DNA from 4 places in the Streptomyces sp. NPDC030222 genome. Region 4 is predicted to be linked to each of the others. Evidence: riboswitches for the same ligand, from Rfam matches in the RefSeq annotation. Region 4 holds a riboswitch; each other region holds the start of a gene.
The links. A riboswitch is a leader RNA that binds a small molecule or an ion and turns the genes downstream of it on or off. The one in region 4 is predicted to bind cyclic di-AMP.
Positions count from the first base shown of each region.

Region 1 (3,898 bases), on a different contig from region 4:
TGCCCCTCTGGCGAGAGGTGCAGCCTGTCGTCGTCCCAGGCCCTCCTGTCCTGGACGGACTTCAGGGACCACAGGTCGAGCACCGGGCAGTCGTACCGGTCGGCGATGGCCCGGACGTGCGCCGTGTAGGTCGCGATCTTGCCGCGCAGATGGCGGAGGACCGGCACTCCGCGGGTGTCGAAGCCGGTGGTGACCATGACGGTGCCCACGGCGGACGTGAGGTCGGCGACGGCCCGCTCGAAGCGCTCGGCGACGTCGTCGGGGTCGCTGCCGGGCCGGATGATGTCGTTGCCGCCGGCGCAGAAGCTCACCAGGTCCGGGGCGAGTTCCCTGGCCCGGGGCACCTGCTCGGCGACGATCTGGTCGAGCAGCCTGCCGCGCACGGCGAGGTTGGCGTACCGGAAGGTGTCGTTGTTCTCGGGCAGCCGGTCGGCGAGGAGCACGGCGAACCGGTCGGCCCATCCGACGAACCGACCGTCGGGGCCGGGGTCGCCGACTCCTTCGGTGAAGCTGTCACCGACAGCCGCGTACGACCCGATGACGGTTCTGTCCTGGTGTGTTGATCTCGAATCGTCTGCCACATCGACACATCATTCACCCCTGGAAGTGACCTACGCCACCGTAAGGAGGGGTTGACGACGGGTGAGATAGACCACCCGAACGGTTTCGGCCTGCCGGGAATACCGCGAGGTACCCGGCAGGCCGAACGGTCCGCGTTCCTGCGTCAGATGGTGACGCCGTGCTGGCGGAGGTAGGCCAGCGGATCCAGGTCCGAGCCGTAGTCCGGAGTGGTCCGGATCTCGAAGTGCAGGTGCGGACCGGAGGAGTTGCCGGTGCTGCCGGACAGGCCGATCTGCTGGCCCGGGCGCACGGTCTGCCCCGCCGAGACGGAGAGGGAGGACAGGTGGGCGTACTGCGAGTAGCGGCCGTCGGCGTGCTTGATGACGACCTGGTTGCCGTACGCGCCGGCCCAGCCCGCCGAGACGACGGTGCCGGCGCCGACGGCCTTGACGCTGGTGCCGGTGGGGGCGGCGAAGTCCACGCCGGTGTGGTAGCCGCTGGACCACATGGCGCCCGCCATGCGGTACGGGGTGGTGACCTGCGCGGCGACCGGGGCCACGAAGCCGGCGGCGCTCGGGGCGGCGGCCGTGTCGCCTGCCGCACCGGCGGGCGCGGCGGGCTTGGACTCGGCAGGGGCGGCCTTCGCGGGAGCGGCGACCTGGGCGGGAGCGGACTTGGCGGGGGCCCACGCGGTGCGGGTCGGCGTAGTGGCGGCCCGGTTGCGGCCGGCCTGGTTCTTGGCGCCGAGGGTGAGCTTGGTGCCCGGCTGGATGAGAGCGGGGTCGCCGCCGATGACACGCCGGTTGTCGTTGTAGAGCCGCATCCAGCCGCCGCGCACCTCGTGCTGCTCGGCGATCTTCGACAGGCAGTCGCCGGGGACCACGCGGTAGGTCTTCGGTGCGGCCTGCGGAGCGGCGGCCTTGACGGTCGCCGGGGCGGAGACTGCGGCGATGTGCCGGGGTGCCACGGCGGGGGCGGCCGCGGGGGCGGCGGCCTGGGCTCCGACGGTGCCGATGAGCGGGATGGCGAGTGCGGCGCCACCGGTGCCGGCCGCGACGAAGCCGCGGGTGATCGGCGTGGACTTGGGACGACGGTGCTTGCCCTTGGGCATGGCGCATTCCTCTCCTGCGCCTGCGAGGTGAGCTGTCGGGTTCGGGCTGGAGATGCCCGGCCGCGCCGAGGCGCGACTTCACCCCGAGCCGTCCCGGTGCGGACACCGGCACGGCGGCTTACCTGGTTCCCCCGCTCCTGCCGCAAAGGTGGTGGGTGCGGTATTCCGGGCGGCGGCAGGATTCGGCGGTCCGCCCGGATTCGACGGCGACGCTAAACGAATGGGGCGGCACGGACAAGGAGTGCATTTTCGGTACGGCATAGCAGAGCGGAAATCATGCCGGAATTCCGGTGACACTCCGTTTATTTCCGATCATTGAAACCAATGCGACCCTTGGGACTTGGGCCCCCAGGACGGACACATACCGTCACAGATGAGATCCTGCTCACCCGGGCCGATACCGGGAATTCCCTCCCCATTACAGATATGGAGCCTTATGGAGAGTTCACTCTAAAAACCCTCAAATCGGACAGTTCACCCTGATTCGGCTTTTCCATCCGGAAGGTCGTCGGGAAGGCCATCCGGAAGACGACCCGGAACGCCGCCCGGGGCGCCGTCGGGGGCGCGAAGGGGCTTTGCGCACCTCGAGAAGGTTGCCCGAGGAACCTGTGTCGTATCGTCTGACAAAGCCACGGCGATCAGGCGCCGCCGGCAGGGACACTTCAGGAGCCCCCGTGACGCAGCAGATTCCGCAGGTGTCGTCGGCCGAGCGCGAGCCCGAGCTCGCCGGAGTGCGGAACTTCCGTGACGTGGGCGGACTGCCGACCGTGGACGGCAGGAGGATCCGCTACGGACGGCTCTACCGCAGTGGGCACCTGGCGCACGCCACCGACACCGACGCCTCGTTTCTCGCCGCACTGGGGCTGCACACGATCTTCGACTTCCGCAACTCCGCCGACCAGAAGCTGGAGGGACCCGACGTCGCCCTGCCGGGCGTGCGGAACGTCAACATCCCGCTGTCCGACCCGGCCGACGGCGCCGAGTTCTGGAAGATGGTCCGCGACGGGAGCATCGACGAACTGCGTGACATCCTCGCCGACGGCAAGGCGGCGAAGCGCATGTCCGACTCCTACCGCGAGATCATCACGCAGCGCACTGCCGAACACAGCCGCGTCCTTCACGCGTTGGCGGAGGACAGCGTCCCCGCCCTGATGCACTGCGCGGCCGGCAAGGACCGCGCGGGCCTGTCGATCGCGGTGACGCTGCTCGCCGTCGGCGTCGAGCGGGACGCCATCGAAGCCGACTACCTCAAGTCCAACGACCCGCACCGCCGTTACAAGGTGCACCGCGGCGGGGACCACACGGCCACCATCCCGGACGAGGTGATGGAACTGCTCAGCCCCCTGTTCGACGCCCGCAGCGAGTATCTGGCCTCGGCGTTCACCGCCATCGAGGAGACCTGGGGCTCGACCGGGCGCTACCTCACCGACGGCCTGGGCCTGGCCCCGGAGACACGTGAGCGGCTCCGCGAGCGGCTGGTCGACGGCGGCTGACGACGGCCGGCGGGTCCGGCCTCCCGGGTCAGCGCTGCGCGCCCAGGGTGAAGAGCAGATAGACGAAGGCCGCGAAGAGATGGCCCGCCACGATGTACACGAAGAGGCGGATCGCCAGACCGCGCGGGATGCGCTCCTCGACGTAGCGGCGGGCTGCGGACTTGTCTTCCGGCATGTCAGATCTCCCGGGTTCTGTGCTGTGAGCCGCCGTCGCCGAGACAGAGTCCCGAGGCGGCGGTCTGCAGCAGGGTGTGGACGAACAGCAGCTCGGCACCCTCGGGGGTGACGGCCGCGATGCGGTGCGGGGTGAGCGAGTCGAAGTGCGCGGAGTCGCCGGTGCCCAGCTCGTGCACCCGCTCCCCCAGCACCAGCCGCAGCCGGCCGGAGAGCACGTACAGCCACTCCTCGCCGGGGTGGATCCGCACGAGGTCGCCCTGCGCCCCGTGCGGCACACGGACGTGCAGGGCCTGCATGGCCCTCCCCGGACCGCCGGCCTGCCGGTAGCTCCAGCCGTCGGCCTCCTGGGCCACGCTGCCGGTGGCCCGCAGCACCGCGTGGGGCTCGACGGGGGCCTCGCCGAGTACGTCCGACACCGTCGTACCGTAGACGCGCGCCAGGGCGAGCAGCATCGGCAGCGAGGGCTGCCGATGCCCGGTCTCCAGCCGGGAGAGATGGGCCGGGGAGAGTCCGGCGCGCCGGGCGGCGGCCTCCAGGGTGAGGCCGCCGCGGCGGC
Region 1 is NZ_JBVICA010000003.1:141,235-145,132, reverse strand. It holds gene ACZ4Z5_RS05455 (SGNH/GDSL hydrolase family protein) at 1-581, opposite strand, end outside; gene ACZ4Z5_RS05450 (M23 family metallopeptidase) at 725-1,672, opposite strand; cyclic di-AMP (ydaO/yuaA leader) riboswitch at 1,677-1,836, opposite strand; gene ACZ4Z5_RS05445 (tyrosine-protein phosphatase) at 2,347-3,165, shown strand; gene ACZ4Z5_RS05440 (DUF6126 family protein) at 3,194-3,340, opposite strand; gene ACZ4Z5_RS05435 (helix-turn-helix domain-containing protein) at 3,342-3,898, opposite strand, start outside.
Region 1: it holds a riboswitch for cyclic di-AMP, as region 4 does, so the genes downstream of both, ACZ4Z5_RS05450 (M23 family metallopeptidase) here and ACZ4Z5_RS04735 (M23 family metallopeptidase) in region 4, are expected to answer to the same signal.

Region 2 (3,898 bases), on a different contig from region 4:
CATTCTAACCTTCTGTACGTCCTGTACATTTTTTACAGAGGTCGCTGCCGCTGCCACAGCGCGCAAGAGGAGAGGCTGGCCAATGAACCGTCCCGCCGCCCGCTACGTCCTGCCGGAGTTCACGGAGCGCACCGCGAACGGAGTCCGCACCCTCGACCCGTATTCGAAGCTGCTCCAGGAGAGGATCGTCGTGATCGGCACCGTCATCGACGACGCCGTCGCCAACGACGTGATGGCCCAGTTCATGCATCTGGAGCACGCCGCAGCGGACCGGGACATCTCGCTCTACATCAACGCGCCGGGCGGTTCGGTCACGGCGATGACGGCGATCCACGACACGATGCAGTTCGTCACCTGCGACGTGGAGACGGTCTGCCTGGGCCAGTGCGGCTCGGTGGCGGCAGTGCTGCTCGCAGCCGGCACGCCCGGCAAGCGCTTCGCGCTGCCCAGTACCCGGGTGGTGCTCCAGCAGCCCTCTCTCGAGGAGCCGTTGCACGGCACCCCGTCCGATCTGGAGGTCCATGCCGCGGAGTTGCTGCGCGGGCGGGCGACCGTCGCCCGACTGCTGGGGCGCCACACGGGGCGCAGCCCGGACCTGGTCACCGAAGTCCTCGACCGCACAACGGTGTTCGAGGCTGAGGCCGCCCGCGCCTACGGATTGATCGACGCGGTCATGACGAGCCGGAAGCCCGCGTCGGGCCCGCTCGGCGGACGGTGAGGCAGGTGGTGCCCGAGCTCCCTCGCCTGCCCGCCCTGACCCGCGCCGAGGGCGATGTCATCGACCGGTATCTCGAAGTGGTGGACCTGCTGGGCCGGATCAACCCCGCCCGCGGGACGGACACCTACCATGCGCTCCGGGCGGCGCAGGCGCTCGTCGGCCGTTCGGCGGCGCTGCGGGACGCGCTCGCCCTGATGCATGAGCGCGGCGAGTCACATCTGTATACCGTCACATTGGCACAAGCCCTGCGGGTGTTGGACGGGGAGCGGAGAGCGGCACGGCTCACCGTGCCGCCCTCTTCGGCGAGTTGAATCGCGCCGTGGACTCGGGGTTCGCTCAGATGCACCAGCCTGATTCCTCCGAACGAGTGATTGCATAGCTTCTGATTCTGTGCCAGTCGACTTGCGCGGCCTGGGCGATCGGGAAGCGGAACACTTGGCTCCAGTGCTGGTACAGCCATGGTCACACCCTCTGCGAGATGTCCCGAATCGCCCCTGTCCACTCGAACGGATCAGTCGTGAGGAGCCTCACAAACCGCCGTTTCGACTCGGAAATCCGGCAAGTGATGAGTCAAGATCCCTGGGACGACAAGCCCCCGCCACCGCGGCGGGGCGGTCCGGGCGGACGCCGAGTCCTGCCGCCGTCCCGGATTCAGGTCGACTCGATTGCATCGGCAGGAGTGGAGGACCCAAGCACGACGGGACGGGAAGTACGCCGTCCCTTGGGGTGAAGCCGCGCCAGCGGCCGGGCATCTTCGCCTGCCCGAACCCGACAGGTCATCCTTCACAGGCGGCTGACGAAGGGTTGCGCATGTCTGCGCAGATCAACATTCCGTTCCTGCTGTCCCGAGCCGGTGCCGCTTCCGCTCTGACACTCGCCGCCGTGGGCGCCACCATCGTGGCACCCGGAGGGGCGACCGAGGCCCACGCCGTGACGGCCCATGCGACGAAGGCGCTCCAGGTCGCCGCGTCGAAGAAGGGTTCCCCTTACAAGTACGGCGCCGCGGGACCGAACCGGTTCGACTGCTCGGGCCTGACGCTCTACTCGTACAAGAAGGCGGGCAAGTCCCTGCCGCGCACCGCCCAGGCGCAGTACAACAGGACGCGGCATATCTCGGCGTCCAGCCGACAGCGCGGTGACCTCGTCTTCTTCCACTCCGGCGGGCACGTCTACCACGTGGGGATATACGCCGGTAACGGCAGGATCTGGCACTCTCCCAAGACCGGCTCCCATGTGAAGCTGGAGAAGATCTGGTCCTCCAAGGTCCTCTACGGACGCGTACGCTAGCCCGACGCGCAGGCGGGGACGGTACGTTGGCGGTTGCCCGAGCCGTCCCCGCGGTCCGTTGCGGAACGTCCGCCCTGTTCGCCCAGCGGCCGTGACGATCCGTCACCGACGACCGCGTTCCCCGAGGAGTCCCGTGTCAGGCCTCAACCCCGTACGCCACATCACGTTCGACGCACGCGATCCGTACCGGGTCGCCGAGTTCTGGGCGGCCCTCACCGGCTATCCGCTGGTGGACTCGGAGCCCGAGGACGACGAGGTCCTGCTCGAATCGGACCGGCCGGAGGCGCCCGGACTGCTGTTCATCCGCGTGCCCGACGACAAGACGGTCAAGAACCGCGTCCACCTCGACATCCAGCCGCCCACCGGCACCCGGGACGCGGAAGTGACCCGGCTCGGCGCGCTCGGCGCGCGGATCGTCGACGACCGGCGCACCGACGACGGCCTGGGCTGGGTCGTCATGGCCGATCCCGAGGGCAACGAGTTCTGCGTCGAGCGCAGCGCGGCGGAGCGCGGCCTGGTCTGAGGTCCGGTCCTCGACGTCCGAGGTCCGGTCCGCGGCGCGGCGGGACTCGGCCCGGCCCGCACCACGGGGCACGTGGCCCCGCCCGCACCACGTGAACACGGCCCGGTCCGCACCACGAAACATGGCCCGGGACGCGCCGCGGACCCCTCGCGCCGCATCCGGTGGAATCATCGGCGCCAGGCACCCATCTCTGCATCACTGCGGGGTACCCGTCACCGTATGGCTGACGACGAACCCCGCGGAAGCCGGCACGAAACCCGCCTCGAACGCGCCGACCGCAACTTCAACGAGCTGCTGCAGGAACTGCGCGTCACGCAGATGGGTGTGCAGATCCTCTTCGCCTTCCTGCTGACGCTCGCGTTCACCCAGCGCTTCCCCTCCCTCGACAGCTACCAGGTCACCACCTATGTGGTCACCCTGCTGCTGGCAGTCGTGGCCACGGCGCTGCTCACGGCGCCCGCCGCGGTGCACCGCATGCTGTTCCAGCAGGGCGCCAAACCACAGATCGTGGTGGTCTCGTCGCAACTCGCACGTTTCGGGATGGCGGTCCTCGCACTCGCCCTCGCGGGTTCGGTCCTGCTCGTCGTGGACGTCACGCTCGGCCGGACCTGGGGGATCGTATGCGGGCTGTGCACCGTCCTGCTGTTCGTAGCGCTGTGGGGCGTGCTGCCGAGGCTGATCGGGCGGGGGCTCATCACAGCATCGCGGGACCGGCCACCAGGGTCGGCCCCAGAGCGGTGAGCGCCGCCCCGCCGACACGTTCCACCGCCCATGCCGCGCGTGGCCCTGCCCAGCCGGTCACCGAGCGGGGTGGCTGGCAGCGCCACCACCGTGAACCATGCGACGGCGAGCGCGACGACGGCCGGAGCCCGGTCCGAGAGGACCAGATCGGGGCCGGGCCGAGCGGACCAGACCCGTTCAGGGCCGGACGACGAGCGGCCAGGGCAGGGAGATGCGGACGGTCTTCCCGCCGTCCGCCGTGGGAGTGACCCACAGCCGGCCGCCGGACTCCGCCGTCAGCCAGCGGATGATGACCATTCCCCGGCCGTTGTCCTGCTGGACCGCCGCGGGAAGCCGTCGGGGCAGTCGGGGGTGGCTGTCGGTCACCCCGATGCAGAGGAGTTCGTCGCGTTCCAGCCGTACGTCGACGGTGAAGGTCGGGGACTGTCCGAAGGTGTGCTGGACCGCGTTGGTGGCGAGTTCGGAGACGATCACCCGGACGGAGTCGGCGGTCTCGGCGTCGTCGGGCAGGCCCCACCGGGTGAGGAGTTCGCTCACGAATCTTCGGGCGGTGGGGACCGAGGCCGGGTCGCTCGGCAGGGTGACGGATGCTTCCTGGTGGTCTGCCATGGCGACGCTGTCCCTTTCCC
Region 2 is NZ_JBVICA010000007.1:178,053-181,950, reverse strand. It holds gene ACZ4Z5_RS13345 (ATP-dependent Clp protease proteolytic subunit) at 83-718, shown strand; gene ACZ4Z5_RS13340 (hypothetical protein) at 724-1,029, shown strand; cyclic di-AMP (ydaO/yuaA leader) riboswitch at 1,363-1,525, shown strand; gene ACZ4Z5_RS13335 (C40 family peptidase) at 1,529-2,005, shown strand; gene ACZ4Z5_RS13330 (VOC family protein) at 2,139-2,528, shown strand; gene ACZ4Z5_RS13325 (DUF6328 family protein) at 2,748-3,269, shown strand; gene ACZ4Z5_RS13320 (ATP-binding protein) at 3,447-3,878, opposite strand.
Region 2: it holds a riboswitch for cyclic di-AMP, as region 4 does, so the genes downstream of both, ACZ4Z5_RS13335 (C40 family peptidase) here and ACZ4Z5_RS04735 (M23 family metallopeptidase) in region 4, are expected to answer to the same signal.

Region 3 (3,898 bases), on a different contig from region 4:
CACCGCCGAGGAGGTCCAGCAGGTCGCCCGGGAGCGGCTGCGCCCCGACAACCGGGCCGTGCTGGCGTACGAGCCGATCGCCACCGAGGACGAGAACGACGACGCAGAGGGGGCGGACCAGTGAGCGACGCTGCCGTGACCATGGAATTCCACCCGCAGCCGCAGGCCGGCACCGCCAAGCCGTGGGCCTTCCCCGCCCCCGACCGCAGTGTCATGCCCAACGGTCTCACCGTGCTGCGCTGCCACCGCCCCGGCCAGCAGGTCGTGGCCGTCGAGATCCTCCTCGACGCCCCGCTGGACACCGAGCCCGAGGGCCTCGACGGCGTCGCCACCATCATGGCGCGCGCCTTCTCCGAGGGCACCGAGAAGCGGTCGGCCGAGGACTTCGCCGCCGAGCTGGAGCGCTGCGGCGCCACCCTCGACGCACACGCCGACCACCCGGGCGTGCGCATCGCCCTGGAGGTGCCGGTCTCCCGGCTGTCCAAGGCGCTGGGCCTGATCGCCGAGGCGCTGCGCGAACCGGCCTTCGCCGACAGCGAGGTGGAGCGGCTGGTCCGCAACCGCCTCGACGAGATCCCGCACGAGACGGCCAACCCGGCCCGCCGTGCCGCCAAGGAACTCTCCAAGGAGCTCTTCCCGGAGAACTCCCGGATGTCCCGCCCGCGGCAGGGCAGCGAGGAGACGGTGGAGCGCATCGACGCCGCCATCGTCCGCGCCTTCTACAGCGACCACGTCCGCCCGGCCACGACCACGGTCGTGGTCGTGGGTGATCTGACCGGTACGGACCTGGACGCGATCCTCGCCGACAGCCTCGGTGCCTGGACCGGTGACAAGGCCGAGCCACGGCCCGTGCCGCCCGTCGTCGCCGACGACACCGGCCGCGTGATCATCGTGGACCGCCCGGGCGCCGTGCAGACCCAGCTGCTGATCGGCCGTGTCGGCACGGACCGGCACGACCGGCTCTGGCCGGCCCAGGTGCTCGGTACGTACTGCCTCGGCGGCACCCTCACCTCCCGCCTGGACCGGGTGCTGCGCGAGGAGAAGGGCTACACGTACGGCGTGCGGGCCTTCAGCCAGGTGCTGCGCTCCGCGCCGCCGGCGTCCGTCACGGGGCCGGCGGGCGCCGCCATGCTCGCGATCAGCGGCTCGGTGGACACCCCGCACACCGGCCCCGCGCTCCAGGACCTGTGGACGGTGCTGCGGACCCTCGCCGCCGAGGGCCTGACGGACGCCGAGCGCGATGTCGCCGTGCAGAACCTCGTCGGGGTCGCCCCGCTCAAGTACGAGACGGCGGCAGCCGTCGCCGGCACGCTCGCCGACCAGGTGGAGCAGTACCTCCCGGACGACTACCAGGCGCAGTTGTACGCCCGCCTCGCCGAGACCGGCACGGTCGAGGCGACCGCCGCCGTCGTCAGCGCCTTCCCGGTGGACCGTCTGGTGACGGTCCTGGTGGGCGACGCGGCGCAGATCGAGGAGCCCGTCAAGGCTCTCGGCATCGGTGAAGTCTCCGTCGTCAGCGGCTGATTGACGGTCCGTCGGCTCCCGCCGGCCGACCGGACTGCCCGCTGTGCCGGCGACCGGGCCCCGGTGGACGACGTCCACCGGGGCCCGTCGTTTGTCCGTTTTGTTGCGGAGGCCGCCTGTCTGCCCTGTGGCGTGCGCTACAAAAGACCGTGTCTGTTTGGTGATTAAAAGGTGACCCGTCTAGCGTCGGTGGAGCTGTTCGTCCAATGCACCTCGTCGCAGCCGCGGCACCGGACAGCCATCGCCGAATCCCCGTACGGCGCGAGCCAGGGGAGCCGGGGACCCAACTGCGCGTCCCCTGGGGTGAATCGGGTGCCTTCGCCCGCGGAGGCAGCCGTAGGAGACCTTCCTTCTCCGAACCCGTCAGCTAACCCGGCAGGCGACAGGGAAGGAAAGGACCAGCTCTCTTCATGGCGTTCACCCGTGCCACCGGGAAGCACCGTCGCCCGAGCCGTATGACCCGCAAGGGTGCGAACATCGCAGGCATTGCCGGAATCGCGACCACCGGCGTCGTCGGCACCCTTGCCTCCCCGGCGCTGGCCGTCGACGGTCCGGCTCCGGTCACCGTCGAGGACACGGGGCTGTCCCAGGCGCTCGTCATCGACGACTCGCTGGCCACCGAGATCGACGCCCAGGCCGACGCGCAGGAGCAGGCCGCCGTCCAGGACCACGCCGCGGTCCTCGCCAAGGCGGAGGCCAAGCGCAAGGCGGAAGCCCAGGCGAAGGCCGAGGCCCGGGCCAAGGCGGAGCGCGCGGCCGCCGAGGCCAAGGAGCAGCGGGACGTCGGGACGCGCGCCGCCCGCGCGGCGGAGCGCACCAGCCTCTCCGGAAACTTCTCGGGGTACGTCTCGCCGGTCGCCGGTTCGTACGTCAGCACCCAGTACAAGGCCGGCGGTGCGGCCTGGTCCTCCGGCAGCCACACCGGTGTCGACTTCCACGCCGCGTCCGGCACCTCGGTCCGCGCGGTCGGCGCCGCCACCGTCGTCGAGGCCGGCTGGGGCGGCGCGTACGGCAACAACGTCGTCCTGAGGATGGCGGACGGCACCTACACCCAGTACGGCCACCTGTCGTCGATCTCCGTCTCGGTCGGCCAGCAGGTCGCCGCCGGCCAGCAGATCGGTCTGTCCGGCTCCACGGGCAACTCGAGCGGCCCGCACCTGCACTTCGAGGCGCGCACCAGCGCGGAGTACGGCTCCGACATCGACCCGGTCGCCTACCTGCGCAGCCACGGCGTCGCCCTCTGACGCACGGCCTCCGCCTCGCCCCACCGGTCCAGGGGCACGCATGGCCGAAGACCCCGGCGCTCCGTCCGCCGGGGTCTTCGTCGTGTGCCCCCCGCGGTCGCGTCCCGTGGGTAGGGCGTCGTGTGGATAGGGCGTCCTGCGTGTCGGGCGAGCCGCGGGCCGGGCGTCCTGCGGGTCAGGGTGTCCCCGTGGGGGATTCGCCCGCGGGGCCGCAGCCGGACGGACGTCCCGGGTCCCCGGCATCGCGATGGCCAAAACATTTCCAGAAATCATCGAGTCCTTCGGAAATTCCCGCACCCTGCAATAGAGTCGAGGAAACGGTGGTCTGCGACCGCGTTTCGCGGGGATTAAACGGAGGTTCGGGCATGCGCATTCCGGCGCATTCGGTATGCACGGCCATCCGGGACGACATCGTCGCCGGGGTCTTCGAGCGCGGCAGCCGGCTGACCGAGGAACTGCTCGCACGCCGCTACGGCGTCTCACGGGTCCCGGTGCGGGAGGCCCTGCGCACGCTGGAGTCGGAGGGTTTCGTCACCACCCGCCGGCACGCGGGGGCGTGCGTCGCCGAGCCGACCGAGCGGGAGGCCGCCGACCTACTGGAGGTCCGCATGCTGCTGGAGCCGCTGGGTGCCGCGCGGGCCGCGCAGCGGCGCACCGAGGCCCACCTCAAGGTCCTGCGCGGTCTGGTCAGGCTCGGCCAGGAGCGGGCCCGCAGCGGTCAGAGCGAGGATCTGCGGTCCCTCGGCGGCTGGTTCCACGAGACGCTGACCCAGGCCTCGGGCAGTCCCGGGCTGATCGCGCTGCTCACCCAGCTCCGCCACAAGATCGCGTGGATGTACTCCGTCGACCAGTCGGACCGGCCCGTGGACGCCTGGGCCGAGCATGGCGCCATCGTGGACGCGGTCGCCCGGGGCGACGCGGAGCGGGCCCGCTCGCTGACCGCCCGGCACACGGAGCGGGTCGCCGCGGCGCACCGGCTCCGCCGCGCGGACCGCGTGAGGACTTCGCAACATCCCGTAAACACCGCGGGCCTCTGTCATTAACAAAAGCACCGTATACAAAGACGGGGCAATCGGAGTGCATTCGGGTGCGGTGGATTCTTCCGCCATTCCCGGGATGTGCCGGACAGC
Region 3 is NZ_JBVICA010000005.1:105,246-109,143, forward strand. It holds gene ACZ4Z5_RS09280 (M16 family metallopeptidase) at 1-124, shown strand, start outside; gene ACZ4Z5_RS09285 (M16 family metallopeptidase) at 142-1,524, shown strand; cyclic di-AMP (ydaO/yuaA leader) riboswitch at 1,757-1,921, shown strand; gene ACZ4Z5_RS09290 (M23 family metallopeptidase) at 1,935-2,768, shown strand; gene ACZ4Z5_RS09295 (GntR family transcriptional regulator) at 3,134-3,811, shown strand.
Region 3: it holds a riboswitch for cyclic di-AMP, as region 4 does, so the genes downstream of both, ACZ4Z5_RS09290 (M23 family metallopeptidase) here and ACZ4Z5_RS04735 (M23 family metallopeptidase) in region 4, are expected to answer to the same signal.

Region 4 (3,898 bases):
GCTCCGCTGATCGCGGCACCGTTCTTCTCGTTCCTCGTCACGGTCGTCACCGGCGTGACCTCGGTGCTCGCCGTGCTGCTGCTGGCCTTCCTGCACGGTCCGGAAGCCCGCGCGGAGTGGGCGACGGAGCTGTCGACCGTGGTGACGGTGGCGGTGCTCGCCATGGTGATCAACCGGGTGGTGCGGCGCAGCGGGGAGCGGCTGGCCTCGGCACGGGTGATCGCGGAGACGGCCCAGCGGGCGGTGCTGCCGACCCCGCTCGACCGGATCGGCGGACTCCGGGTCGCCGCGCGGTACGAGGCGGCGCAGGAGGACGCGTTCATCGGGGGTGATCTGTACGCGGTGCAGGACACCCCCTTCGGGGTGCGGCTGGTCCTGGGGGACGTACGGGGCAAGGGCATGGAGGCGGTGGCGGCGGTGGCCGTCCTCATCGGCGCGTTCCGGGAGGCCGCGGCGCGGGAGAGCAGCCTCGACGCGGTGGCGCGCCGGCTCGAGCAGGCGCTCGGCCGGGAGGGCACGCGACGGTCCAGGACCGAGGAGGCCGAGGGTTTCGCCACGGCCGTCCTGGCGGAGATCCCGCCGGGCGGGTCCGTCGTACGCCTGGTGAACCGCGGGCATCCGGAGCCGCTGATGCTCCACGCGGACGGGACGCTGACCGTGCTGGCGCCCACCGAGCCGGCGCTGCCACTGGGAATGTCGGAGCTGGTCTCCTGGTCGGGCCGGACGGACGAGACACCCTTTCCACCTGGTTCGACGCTTTTGTTCTACACGGACGGCCTGTCGGAGGCCCGGGACGAGCGGGGGGACTTCTACGATCCGCAGGCCCGGCTGGCCGACCGGACCTTCGACGGACCGCAGGACCTCCTCGACGTCCTCGTCGGCGATGTGAACCAGTACACAGGCGGCAATTCGACGGACGACATGGCGCTGCTGGCGGTGGCGAGCCCGGCGGAACAGCGGCCGGACCGGGGCAGGGCGATCCCCGCAGCCCCATGACGTCCGTGGTGCCGCAGTTGCTGGTGCGCAGCCACCCCCGCCCCGCATCGTTGCCACGCTCCGTAATCGCGTGGCACCCGTGCGCATAACAATTGATGCACCGTCAGGAACTGGCGGGGTGGATGCGCAACTGAATTACCGTCAACTCGACCGCATCTGAGAGTGTATGTCCGGATAAGTTCAGGCCCAAGCTCTTAACGATCACTGGGAAGCGCTTGGAATCGGACCCCGCTGTCTATTAACGTTCGATAACGCAGCGCGGTCGTCCCAGCCGTCGCCGGACGGCACCGTGCGCACATGCGCCGAATCCCGCAAGGGAACCGGGGAACCACCAACTTGGGGTGAATCGGGCGCCTTTCGAGGCCCGTAGGAGACCTTCCTGCTCCGAACCCGTCAGCTAACCCGGTAGGCGAAGGGAAGGAAAGGAGCGCGCCTTCGTGGCGTCCAACAGGCCTGCCGAAGCCCCCACGGCTCTCGCCGGTTCCGCGTCCCTCGCATCCGTCTACGGGACCGGCCCGGCCGAGAACGAGACGTGGGAGGAGTGGAACCCCTCCGCGGAGACCGTCAGGCCCGTCCGCGGCAGGCACCGGGTCGCCAAGCAGCGCGGCGGTCTGGCCCGCAGCTCCACAGTCCTCGGCGTCGGTGTGATCGCGGCCGTCGGCGCGGGTGGCCTCGCCACCGCGCAGGACAAGCCCCCGGTCTCCATCTCGCTGCCCGACCTCCCGGACGCCGAGTCCATTCCGGGCATCGGCTCCCTGCTCGAGGACGACAGCAAGGCGGCACCCAAGCCGGACGAGGTCGTCGCCGCCACCCCGTTCACCTCCGCCGGAGTCACCGACGCGGACATCAAGCAGGGCAGCACCGACGCCGGTGAGGCACTGCGCGCCCGGATCCTCCAGCAGGCCGAGCAGCAGCAGGCAAGCGCGGAGGCCGCGGCCGCCGAGGCCGCGGAGAAGGCCGCCGCCGACAAGGCCGCAGCCGAGTCCAAGGCGAAGCAGGAAGCAGCGGCGAAGAAGGCCGCCGAGGAGAAGGCGGCCGCCGAGAAGGCCGCTGCGGAGAAGGCCGAGGCCGAGCGTCTCGCCAAGCTCGCGGCGAGCTACTCGCTGCCCACCTCCTCGTACACGATCACCTCCACCTACGGTCAGTCCGGGTCCATGTGGTCCTCCGGCTACCACACCGGACTGGACTTCGCCGCCCCGACCGGTACGCCGGTCAAGGCCGTGCACGGCGGTACGATCAAGTCGGCCGGCTGGTCCGGCGCCTACGGCTACCGGATCGTGCTCGAGCTCAGCGACGGCACGGAGATCTGGTACTGCCACCTGTCCTCCATGACCGTCACCTCCGGCCAGGTCTCCACCGGCCAGACCATCGGCCGCGTCGGCGCGACCGGCAATGTCACCGGCCCGCACCTCCACATGGAGGTCAAGTCGTCCGGCGGCAGCACCCTGGACCCGATGGCCTGGATGCGCAGCAAGGGCCTCACCCCCTGATCCGTACGCACTGAGCCCCGCCCTCGAACCCCGGCAGCCCTGGCGCACTCCCCCCGACGCCTGGGCTGCCGGTCTTTTCGTCCCCGGATCCTCCGTCGTCCCCGGATCCTCCGTCGTCCCCGGATCCTCGGTCGTCCCGGGCTTGTCGGTTGTCCCGGGCTTTTCGGTACTCCGGCCGCGTCTGAGCGGCACCCCCACTCCGGCCCGCAGGTGCGGACGTCAGTCCCGCAGATACGGATTCCCTCCCGGGTGGCCGTGCGGTACCGGGTGCGGTGCCGGGTTCCGGTAGGGGCCCGGATGTGACGGGCCCTGGTGGGGGAACGGGCCCGGATGTGACGCGCCCTGGTCGGGGAACGGGCCCGGCGCCTGTCCTGCCTGCCACGGTGCGTACCGGCCGGGCACCGGCTGGGAGTAGGGCGCGGGCCGGGCGTACGGCGCCGGCCGGCCATGGGGCGCCGGGAACGCGGGCGGGAGCGACCCCGGGAACACGACCCGGCCCGAGGCCTGCGCCGCGTACGCCAGTGCCGGGCCGGCGACGTTCCTGCGGTGCCACAGGTGGTGCAGCAGTTCCTGCTCCCTGGCCGTGAAGTCCGGGCCCGGAGACTCCCGGCGCGCCCGGTGCCGCAGGAACGCCAGCGCCGTCGCGCACGCCTCGTACTCGCCGACCGCGTTCGCCGCCGCCGTGCCGCCGTACGTGCGGGCCGCGAAGGCACGCGCCATGGAGCGCGCCCGCATCGAGGACAGCGCGAGCGGCTCCAGAGGACCGAGCCAGCCGGCCAGCGCGTAGGCGGGCAGTTCCCCTCCGATCGTGCGCAGTTCACGCTGCCGGGTCCACACCGCCAGCCAGGTCAGCAGACCGAACGCCGGCACCATGAAGGCCAGGTAGACGATGGAGAACCCGAACGGGCCGAACACCGTGGAGCCGTTCCACAGCGCGTGCATGCCCATCGCCATCAGCAGCCCGAGCACCGGCGTCGCGTACTTGCGCAGCCGCCGTCCCCTGGCCGCCCGCGCCGCCAGACCGAAGCCGATGCCGGTCAGCGCGGTGAACAACGGATGCGCGAACGGCGACATCACGATCCGCACGAAGAAGGTGGCCGCCGTGACCGACGCCAGTCCCGAGCTGCCCGCCTCCTGGTCCTCGCCGAACGCGCTTCCCAGATACAGGATGTTCTCGGTGAAGGCGAAGCCGGTGGCGGTGAATCCGGCGAACACCACGCCGTCGACCACACCCGTGAAGTCCCGTCTGCGCAGCAGGAACAGCAGCAGCACGGCAGCCGCCTTGGCGCTCTCCTCGACGACCGGGGCGACGACCGTCGCCCCCAGCGTGTTCGCCCCGGCCGGGTCGGCGGTGGCCGTCGCTATCCACTGCGTGGCAAAGCTGTTCGCGATGATCGCCACCAGCGCCGCGG
Region 4 is NZ_JBVICA010000002.1:466,452-470,349, forward strand. It holds gene ACZ4Z5_RS04730 (PP2C family protein-serine/threonine phosphatase) at 1-996, shown strand, start outside; cyclic di-AMP (ydaO/yuaA leader) riboswitch at 1,287-1,423, shown strand; gene ACZ4Z5_RS04735 (M23 family metallopeptidase) at 1,434-2,486, shown strand; gene ACZ4Z5_RS04740 (PrsW family intramembrane metalloprotease) at 2,706-3,898, opposite strand, start outside.